2 linked regions of the Nitrosospira lacus genome follow. Each later gene encodes a partner of the first gene's protein in a complex. Links are inferred from orthologs where the notes say so. Each region holds a gene or a part of one and is shown in the gene's direction. Other genes may lie near its edges.

Region 1 (5,637 bases):
AATTGGACTAGCACGACACTGATTAGCGGTGAACTCGCAAAGAAACTGAAGCAATGGCTCTCAAGTATTTTTCAGTATATAGAGGAAGGCAACTCAAAAGAGGAGGCGCGTCATCAGCGACTTCTCGATGCATGTATCGTATCTGAAGCAAGACAGAATACTATTGCGATTCTAGACGATCGTGTGCCCGTCTTCGTTTTGTTCAGTAATTATTTCCGTGTGCGCCCTGTCATCCATTTGGAGCATCTCGCATCTCGTCTTGAAACGGGAGTTATGGATGACGAACAATACGACTATGGCAATCAGTGTTTGTTAAAGCTTTTAGGATTCACTGCTCGTGAATTGTCGAATCTTGGAAAGGCGCCCGAACCCCCCGCCCACGATCCGGCGGCTCTGCTAGCTTACCGAGATCAGCTTGATAAACGGTCATATCAGCTGAATGGGGCTGAAGTTCGCCTTACGAATGACATACGAGCTGTTTGGCTACCAGACACAAGTCGTGGGGAGGCAGACCGCCTACGTGTGGTTGCCGACGGTCAATATCTAAAAGTTGTCGTCGAAGACTCCTTGGGAGTAAATATCGAATTAGACCAGCGATCTGAGGGCTTCCAGTGGCTTGTCTCGTTCTTTGTAGTCTTTTTTGCGGAAGCCGTTGACAAACATGAGAATGCGGTCCTTCTACTCGACGAACCGGGATTGAGCCTGCACGGACTCAAGCAGCGAGATTTTAGAAAGACTCTTTCGCGATTAGCGGAGAAGAACCAAACCCTTTACAGTACTCACTCACCGTTTTTGGTGGGACCAGATGAACTGGATTTTGTGCGCGTGGTTGAGATGCCGGATCGAACAGCTGGAACAAAAATTCATTCGGAGGTAACTTCGGACGATCCTGCAGCACTTTTACCCCTTCAAGAATCGCTGGGGTACGACCTTGCTCAGAGTCTTTTCACCCAACAGCGCAATTTAATTTTAGAAGGGTTAACCGACTATTGGTATCTTGATGCAGTTTCTCAACTTCTTCGCGAAGCAAATGACGGAGGTCTAAACGATAAAATCGCGCTTGTACCTGCGCAAAGTGCGGGAAAAGTCGTCTACTTTGCGACGATTCTCCATGCTCATAAACTGAAAGTGGCTGCGCTTCTTGACTCAGACAGCGCGGGAGATCAAGCCGCACAGCAACAGATCTTAGTTCATCGACTCGGCAATAAAGCAATCCTTCGGACCAAAGATGTGTACGTCGGTAGCGTTGCTAAACCGGAGATTGAGGAATTACTTAGAGATACCTTAGTTATGGTGGCGAAGGAACTCGCATGGGATGTTTCGAGCGTTGCGGCACAGGACATCTCAAGATCAATTGTAGAAATATTCGCCCAGGAAATTGACAACTTCTCGAAATACAAACTCGCAAAGGCATTTGTTCGATGGAGCCGTGACCATACGGCAGCTGATTTGACTCCAACGGAGACAGTTCAGTGGCGAAATCTAATTAATACTGTAAACAAGGTCCTTAAATGAAACAGGTATCTGGAATTATTTTAGGACCGTCGTTGAGAACGACTCATGAGCGACAGCGTTGAAAATCTCGTAAAGCTATTCACTCCGGCTGGGCCGCCTTCTATCAATACACCGACTATACGGCGACCCTGTTTGGCAGGCTGGACCGTACCGTCTTCTGGAAACTCAAAGGGCGCGCGCGTTTACATCAGGCGAGAATAATGCCGTTAAACAGTCAATTAGTACGGCTATCGTCTACACCTCGTCTACATTCCTAGACTCTATCTCCTTGGAATGGTCGTAAGATGCTGATAAACATGGTGCTGTTGAGAGGAGTCGAACCTCCGACCTACTGATTACGAATCAGTTGCTCTACCAACTGAGCTACAACAGCTTCGAAGAAAAAATTGAATTACGATTATAGAGGTTTGGGAAACAGCGGGCAAATTGGTTGATGTCTGAAATCCAGCGCGTGAATGGAATGTGGACGTCACGAGATGTGGCAAGTTCGTGCCGTCAAGCGAGGGACACATCGCACCTGCGCTCCTTCGAAAGTAGTCTTCAGTCTCTCATGATTGACCGGATTTATCACCTCATTTTATCGAGAAGACGGGGAAGGAAGCGCCGGGCGGCGCGCAGCAAAGCCTTAATTCCATTGTGGTCGGTCATTTCACCATATCTCTCATCCGCATGCTCAAGTATGGATATTTTCCTCTATTTTCGCCGATTGTCACCTAACATCTGGACATTCTTGGCGGGTTGCGGCACACTTATCGGATGAAAACCAAAGCAAATGGGTCTAAAAGTATTTTAGTCCTTCATGGCCCTAACCTCAATCTTTTAGGCAGACGTGAGCCTGAAGTCTACGGATCCATGACGTTAGAAGAAATTAACGAGAATTTGCTGAATTTGGCAAAGAAGTCTGGCATAGAGTTAGTTGCTTTCCAAAGTAATATGGAGGGTGAATTAATTGATCGTATTCAGCAGGCCATGGATGACGATGTCGATTTTATTATTATTAACCCGGCGGCTTATACGCATACCAGTATTGCCTTGCGTGACGCACTTGCCGCCACAGGATTGCCATTCATCGAAGTTCATCTCTCGAATATTTTTTCCCGGGAGTCTTTTCGCAAGGAGTCGTATTTTTCCGATCTGGCGCTTGGCGTTATCAGCGGTTTGGGCGCCAAAGGTTATGAGCTGGCCTTGAAATATGCTCTGACAGCTCGTTAGCGCGCATTCCTCAAATCGGAAAATCCTCAATATTTTTGACGGTGCCTGTTCACTGAGTGGAATTGGCAGAAGATAGAAGCCATTTCCGCCGATTTACCGGCCGATGGAATGCTGCAAGCAGAAAATGCTACAGGGCTGATGGCAGGTTTGGATAATTAGAAATGCCCAAAATGGGCGTTGTTCCAGGAGGTCTTTATGGATCTACGAAAACTTAAAAAACTGATTGAGCTGGTGGAAGAATCGGGTATTGGCGAACTGGAAATTACAGAAGGTGAGGAAAAAGTTCGCATCAGCAAGTCCGTATCCTCCACGCAGGCTTATGTAACTGCGCCACCCGTCATGCAGGCAGTCACGCCCGCCGCCACCGAACCCGTGCCGGCCGCTGCGGCACCTGCCGAGTTATTGACGCAAGGCCACGTGGTGAAGTCACCCATGGTGGGAACATTTTATCGCACCTCTACCCCTGGTGCGAACCCATTCGTGGAGATAGGACAGGCAGTGAAGGCTGGCGATACCTTATGCATCATTGAAGCAATGAAGCTGCTCAACGAGATTGAATCGGACAAGGATGGAATTATCAAGGCGGTTCTCGTCGAAAACGGGCAGCCGGTCGAGTACGGCGAGCCGCTATTTGTGATCGAATGATTGTAAGCGCTATCTCCCATCTTTCTTTACAGGGGCCACAGAATAGAAAAGATGGCCAGAACCCTCGTAGTTCAATAGAGATATTCCATGTTTGAAAAAATTCTAATAGCCAATCGTGGTGAAATCGCCCTGCGGATCCAGCGGGCCTGCCGTGAGATGGGAATTAAAACGGTGGCGGTGCATTCCGAGGCGGATGCCAATGCAAAATATGTGAAGCTCGCCGATGAGTCCGTGTGCATCGGACCGGCGCCATCGGCTCAGAGCTACCTTAATATTCCCGCCATCATCAGTGCAGCCGAAGTGACCGATGCGGAAGCGATTCATCCCGGTTATGGTTTTCTCTCCGAAAACGCCGACTTCGCCGAGCGCGTGGAAAGCAGCGGTTTTGTCTTCATCGGGCCGCGTCCCGAAACGATCCGTATGATGGGCGACAAGGTCAGTGCCAAGAATGCAATGAAAAAAGCAGGAGTTCCCTGTGTTCCAGGGTCCAACGGTGCATTACCGGAATCCCTCGATGAGGTCCGGGGGGTTATCCGTGCTGTTGGCTATCCTGTCATTATCAAGGCATCAGCCGGTGGTGGCGGGCGCGGGATGCGCGTGGTTCACACCGAGGCCGCGTTGTCGAATGCGGTCATAATCACCCGCAACGAGGCACAGGCAGCATTCGGCAATCCGACGGTCTATGCCGAAAAATTTCTGGAAAATCCACGTCATATCGAATTCCAGGTACTGGTTGACGAACACCGCAATGCAATCCATTTGGGTGAACGTGAGTGTTCAATGCAGCGCCGCCATCAGAAAATTCTGGAGGAAGCACCTGCTCTGGGCATTTCCCCCCGGCTGCGCGACAGGATAGGGGGCCGCTGCGCCGATGCGTGCCGCCGTATCGGTTATCGTGGTGTGGGAACGTTCGAGTTCCTGTTTGAAAAAAACGAGTTTTATTTCATCGAAATGAACACCCGTTTACAAGTGGAACATCCCGTTACGGAGGCAATTACCGGGATAGATCTGGTAAAAGCACAAATTCGTGTTGCCGCGGGCGAGAAATTGAGCATTCGCCAACGAGACGTTTCATGGAAGGGTCATGCCATCGAATGCCGCATCAATGCCGAGGACCCTTACAAGCTCACGCCTTCCGCCGGCCGTATCACGCAGTATCATGCTCCCGGCGGCCCGGGCATTCGTGTCGACTCTCACATTTATCATAACTACATGGTGCCGCCCTATTATGATTCCATGATCGCCAAGGTTATTGCTTATGGGGATAACCGCGACCAGGCAATCGCCCGAATGCGCATTGCGCTGTCGGAAATGGTGGTGGAAGGCATCAGCACCAATATCCCGTTGCATCTCGATCTGTTGTCGGACGCCGCGTTTCTGACGGGTGGCACTAGCATCCACTATCTTGAGCAGAAGCTTGCCAACTACAATAAGCCGGGCTAAAAGCGGTGAGCCGCGTGGCGGCGAGTTTTTCTGAGTAGCGCGATATATGTCCTGGATTTCTCTCACCCTGGAAACCGATGATTTGCATGCCGAAATTCTGAGCGATGCAATGCTTGAACTCGGTGCGTTATCAACGGACATCCACGATGCGGCTGCAGGGACTGAACGAGAGCAGCCATTATTTGACGAGCCCGGTGAGTTAGCCGGGGAAATCTGGTCCATGTCAGAACTTACCGCCTTATTCGAAGCGGATGCCGATATAGCGTCCATTGTGCAGGCTGCGGCGCAAGCGGCTCAGCTTCCCACCCCGCCTGCCTACCACCTGGCGCTTGTGGAAGAGCAGGATTGGGTACGGATAACGCAATCGCAATTCGATCCGATACAGATATCGTCACGCTTGTGGATCGTCCCCACCTGGCATCGGGCGCCCGATCCCGCCGCCATCAACCTGGCACTCGATCCCGGATTGGCCTTCGGCACAGGCAGTCATCCTACCACCCAGCTTTGCCTTGCCTGGCTTGACGAAAATCTGCAAGGAGGCGAAGATCTTCTTGATTACGGTTGTGGTTCCGGCATACTTGCTATTGCCGCGTCGAAGCTCGGCGCCCGCTACGTGGTGGGCGTGGACATAGATGCGCAGGCGGTTGCAGCCAGTCGCGAAAATGCATTGCTTAATCAATGTGACGAAACAGCAATTGAGTTTCATGCGGCGCATTTGGCGACTTGGGAAGATTCCGCACGTGAAGCCTGGGCGGATGTGGTTCTCGCCAATATTCTTGCCAATCCTTTGATCATGCTGGCCCCGATACTGACGCGCGCTGT
Region 2 (4,731 bases), 1.0 Mb from region 1 along the record:
TGCCAAATGGAAGCTTCCCGGTTTTGTCGAGCCGCCGCTTGCCCGGGTGTTGCCGAGAATAGCCAGGATAGGCAGCCTGACTTGACCTCGAGCCGGCAGTTGATCGCTCATTTTATCAGGTGAATCCAAATTCCATAAGGCGAACGGAGGGCATGGTTATCCGGGTAAAAATTTGCGGTATCACGCGTGTTGAAGACGCACTGACGGCGGTGAGCCTTGGCGCGAATGCCATTGGCCTTGTGTTCTGGAGGCAGAGTGCACGTTATGTCGCGCCGGCTAAAGCCCGGGAAATTGTTGCTGCGTTGCCGCCATTCATTAGTGCGGTGGGTGTGTATGTTAATCCGGATACGGAATGGGTAAAGGAAACGTCTTCCACCGCGAGCCTGAATTTGCTCCAGTTTCATGGAGATGAGTCTCCAGATTTTTGTCAAAAATTTTCATTGCCTTATATCAAGGCAGTGCGCGTCAGGGCCGGTGTAGATTTGCTACAATACGCAACCCGTTATGCCGGTGCCAGGGGATTGCTGCTGGATACTTATGTGAAAGGCGAGCCGGGGGGCACCGGACATGTATTCGACTGGCATCTGATCCCGCCGGACTTGCCGCTGCCATTGATACTTTCGGGCGGGCTGCACGCCGCTAATATCAGCGAGGCAATCAGGCAGGCCCGGCCTTGGGCAGTGGATGTATCGAGTGGGGTGGAAGCTGCCCAGGGCATCAAGGACGCGGAGAAAATTGCCGCTTTCATGCAAGGAGTTCGAAATAGTGAAAGTTTATGATCTTCCTGACAGTCACGGTCACTTCGGCCCGTATGGCGGCGTGTTCGTTGCCGAGACGCTGATGGCGGCGCTGGAGGAATTGCGCGTTCAATATGAATATTATCGCGATGATGCCGGCTTCCAGGCCGAGTTTGCTTATGAGTTGAAGCACTATGTGGGACGGCCCAGCCCCGTCTATCATGCCAAAAGATGGTCGGCGCATCTGGGGGGTGCGCAGATTCTATTGAAGCGCGAAGACCTGAATCATACCGGCGCGCACAAAATCAACAATGCCATCGGACAGGCTCTTCTTGCCCGGCGCATGGGCAAGTCACGCGTGATTGCCGAAACGGGCGCGGGTCAGCATGGCGTGGCCAGCGCCACCGTAGCCGCGCGTTATGGCATGGAATGTGTGGTATACATGGGCTCGGTGGATGTGGAACGCCAGGCGGCCAACGTTTACCGGATGAAGCTCCTGGGTGCAACGGTGGTGCCGGTCGAATCAGGTTCCCGGACACTGAAGGATGCGCTCAATGAAGCCATGCGCGATTGGGTGACCAACATCGAAGATACGTTCTACATCATCGGCACAGTGGCTGGACCGCATCCCTATCCGATGATGGTGCGGGATTTTCAGACGATTATCGGACGGGAGGCGATTGTGCAGATGCAGGAAGAATACGGGCGCCAGCCGGATGCGCTGATTGCCTGCGTGGGGGGGGGGTCCAACGCAATTGGCCTGTTTTATCCCTACCTGGACAGTGATATCCGCATGATAGGAGTGGAAGCGGCGGGACTCGGCATTGAAAGCGGTCATCATGCCGCCACCCTGACACAGGGAACACCCGGCGTGCTGCACGGTAATCGCACGTATCTGATCCAGGATGAGAACGGGCAGATCATCGAGACGCATTCCATCTCGGCTGGCCTCGATTATCCTGGTGTCGGCCCGGAACACGCATGGCTCAAGGACAGCCATCGTGCCGAGTACGTAGGTATAACCGACGACGAGGCGCTGGCGGCCTTCCATGACCTGTGTCATTACGAAGGGATTATCCCGGCGCTGGAATCCAGCCACGCGCTGGCTTATGCCGCCCAGCTTGCCCCCACGCTCAGCCGCGACAAGCTGCTGCTGGTGAACCTCTCCGGCCGCGGGGATAAGGACATGGCTACCGTGGCGCGCGCTTCCGATATCACATTTTAATCCGGCTTCCTATTTCATGTCACGCATTGCAATTACCTTCAACGAACTGCGCAAGCAAGGCAGAAAAGCGTTGATTCCTTTTATCACCGCCGGTGATCCCGAACCCGCGATGATGGTGCCGTTGATGCATGAACTCGTGAAGGCGGGCGCCGATATCATTGAACTGGGCGTGCCTTTTTCCGATCCCATGGCCGATGGACCGACCATACAGCGATCCTCCGAACGGGCATTAAAGCACCATGTCGGCTTGAACGATGTTCTGGGCATGGTCGAGAAATTCAGGGAAAACGACTCTTCCACCCCGGTCGTATTAATGGGTTACGCTAACCCGATAGAAGCAATGGGATATGAGAAATTCACGGTAAGAGCAAAAGCTTGCGGCGTGGACGGGGTGTTGACGGTGGATTATCCACCGGAAGAGTCCGGGGAATGGGTGCAATATCTCGAACGCCAGCAGATTGATGCAATCTTCCTGCTGTCTCCCACCACCCCGCGGGCACGCATTGAACATGTGGCGGAAATGGCGAAGGGATACGTATATTACGTTTCGCTGAAAGGAGTGACTGGTGCTTTAAACCTTGATCTGAGCGATGTGGCCAGCAAGCTGGCTCAATTGCGCTCTCTCATTTCCATTCCCATCGGCGTTGGCTTCGGTATACGCGACAGCACCACGGCTAAGGCGGTAGCGGAGCTTGCCGACGCAGTGGTGGTGGGAAGCCGCATCATCGAGGAAATAGAAAACTCGCCCAAAGCGGAGATGCTGGCAAATGTCAGTCGTTTGGTAAGAAGTCTGCGTAGCGCAATCAACGAGGTCGCTATTGACCACACAACCCCATGAGCTGGTTTCAGAAACTTCTCCCGCCAAAAATCAAGCGCAAGGAAAGCGGCGAAAAAAAAGCCGTCCCTGAAGGACTGTGGAGCAAGTGCGCCTCCTGCGAAGCCGTGCTGTATTACTCTGATCTGGGAAATAATCTCAACGTCTGCCCCAAGTGCAACCATCACAACCGTATATCGGCCCGAGTGCGCCTCGACTTGTTACTGGATGCAGAGGGACGTTATGAGATTGGCGGGGAAGTGCTGTCGCTCGATCCGCTTAAATTCAAGGATAGCAAGCGCTATATTGACCGGCTATCGGATGCAAAAAAAGATACCGACGAAGACGACGCCCTGGTGGTGATGCAGGGAAGCGTAAAAACGATTCCCCTGGTCGTGGCGGCTTTTGAATTCGGTTTCATGGGTGGTTCGATGGGATCGGTGGTGGGTGAGCGCTTCACGCGCGGGGTGCGGGTATGCGTGGAACAGCGTCTGCCCTTTGTATGTTTCGCCGCCAGCGGCGGGGCGCGCATGCAGGAAGGGTTGCTGTCGCTCATGCAGATGGCCAAGACATCGGCGGCGCTGACTCAGTTGAGTCAGCATCAGCTTCCTTTTATCTCGGTACTGACCGATCCCACCATGGGCGGCGTGTCGGCCAGTTTTGCGTTCATAGGTGACGTGGTAATCGCCGAGCCGGGGGCGCTGATCGGTTTTGCGGGGCCGCGCGTGATCGAGCAGACGGTGCGGCAAACGCTGCCGGAAGGCTTCCAACGTGCCGAGTTCCTGTTGGAACATGGTGCGATAGACATGATCGTGGACCGCAGACGCATGCGCGACAAACTTGCCAATCTGTGCACGTTGCTGATGCATACGTCTGCTCCGGTTTCGTAATTGCTGGCCACGCTTTCGTCTGATCGCATTCCGCCTGTATGCTGCATGCATGGAAGGGCATGAGGCGCCGATGAGGGAAACAGATTCGGGTCCGAAATCCGGAACGCTTTCCGGCTGGTTGAGCTACCTGGAACACCTCCATCCCGCGGCGATCGAAATGGGGCTGGAACGCGTAAATCGCGTCAGGAACAAGATGGGCCTTGCATCATCTTTTCCCGTCATCATTGTCGGCGGGACCAATGGCAAAGGGTCAACGTGTGCCATGATGGAAGCGATTCTGAGCTGTGCGGGGTACCGCGTGGGCTGTTACACGTCGCCGCACCTCCTGCGTTATAACGAGCGGGTGCGGATAAGCCGGCAAGAGGCGAGTGACGGCGAATTGTGCAGTGCTTTTGACGTGGTGGAGTCAGCCCGCATCGGCAGCGGTGTTTCCCTGACCTATTTCGAGTTCGGCACGCTGGCGGCGATGCAGTTATTCGATCAAGCCGGCGTGGATGTCGCAATTCTGGAGGTGGGGCTGGGCGGACGGCTGGACGCGGTCAACATTTTTGATGCCGATTGCGCGGTGCTCACCAGCATCGACTTCGATCATATGGACTATCTGGGCGATACCCGGGAAAAAATCGGGTTCGAGAAAGCAGGAATTTTCCGAAGCGGCCGGGCCGCAATCTGCGCGGAGCCGGATATCCCCGCGAGTGTCCGGCATCATGCACATGCCATCGGCGCGGATTTGATGCACATGGGCGAACACTTCGGCTATTCAGCCAATGCTGCCGATGCGACCTTATGGGGTTATTGGGGGCCAGGCGGAAAACGTCATTCGCTTCCCCATCCCGCCCTGCGCGGGGCCTATCAGTTGCGCAACGCCAGCGCCTGCCTGGCGGCGCTCGACATCGTCCGGGACCGCCTGCCGGTTACCATGAGCGACGTACGCCAGGGTTTGCTGGACGTCACATTGACGGGGAGGTTTCAGGTATTGCCCGGGCGGCCGGCGACGGTGCTTGATGTGGCGCATAATCCCGGTGCCGCGCATGCGCTGGCCATTAATCTCGGCGCCATGGGACG

The links. The genes of interacting proteins can lie anywhere in the genome.
Region 2: the proteins of accC (region 1) and accD are in contact, whole or in part, in a solved structure (PDB 8UXZ), measured with the Escherichia coli proteins. The link is inferred for Nitrosospira lacus from one-to-one orthologs.

The regions. Positions count from the first base shown.
Region 1 is NZ_CP021106.3:590,461-596,097, forward strand. Bases 2,825-5,637 are described here. They hold accC (acetyl-CoA carboxylase biotin carboxylase subunit), read left to right. Parts: upstream 2,825-3,459; coding sequence 3,460-4,815; downstream 4,816-5,637. Other genes in these bases: accB (acetyl-CoA carboxylase biotin carboxyl carrier protein), read left to right, coding at 2,923-3,372; prmA (50S ribosomal protein L11 methyltransferase), read left to right, coding at 4,862-5,637. In the rest of the region: EBAPG3_RS02680 (AAA family ATPase), read left to right, coding at 1-1,515; aroQ (type II 3-dehydroquinate dehydratase), read left to right, coding at 2,272-2,727. UniProt on the Escherichia coli protein: This protein is a component of the acetyl coenzyme A carboxylase complex; first, biotin carboxylase catalyzes the carboxylation of the carrier protein and then the transcarboxylase transfers the carboxyl group to form malonyl-CoA.
Region 2 is NZ_CP021106.3:1,607,562-1,612,292, forward strand. The notes cover bases 1,737-4,731. They hold accD (acetyl-CoA carboxylase, carboxyltransferase subunit beta), read left to right. Parts: upstream 1,737-2,796; coding sequence 2,797-3,666; downstream 3,667-4,731. Other genes in these bases: trpB (tryptophan synthase subunit beta), read left to right, coding at 1,737-1,962; trpA (tryptophan synthase subunit alpha), read left to right, coding at 1,979-2,800; folC (bifunctional tetrahydrofolate synthase/dihydrofolate synthase), read left to right, coding at 3,737-4,731. Outside these bases: tRNA pseudouridine(38-40) synthase TruA, read left to right, coding at 1-85; EBAPG3_RS07185 (phosphoribosylanthranilate isomerase), read left to right, coding at 153-779; more of trpB, read left to right, coding at 766-1,736.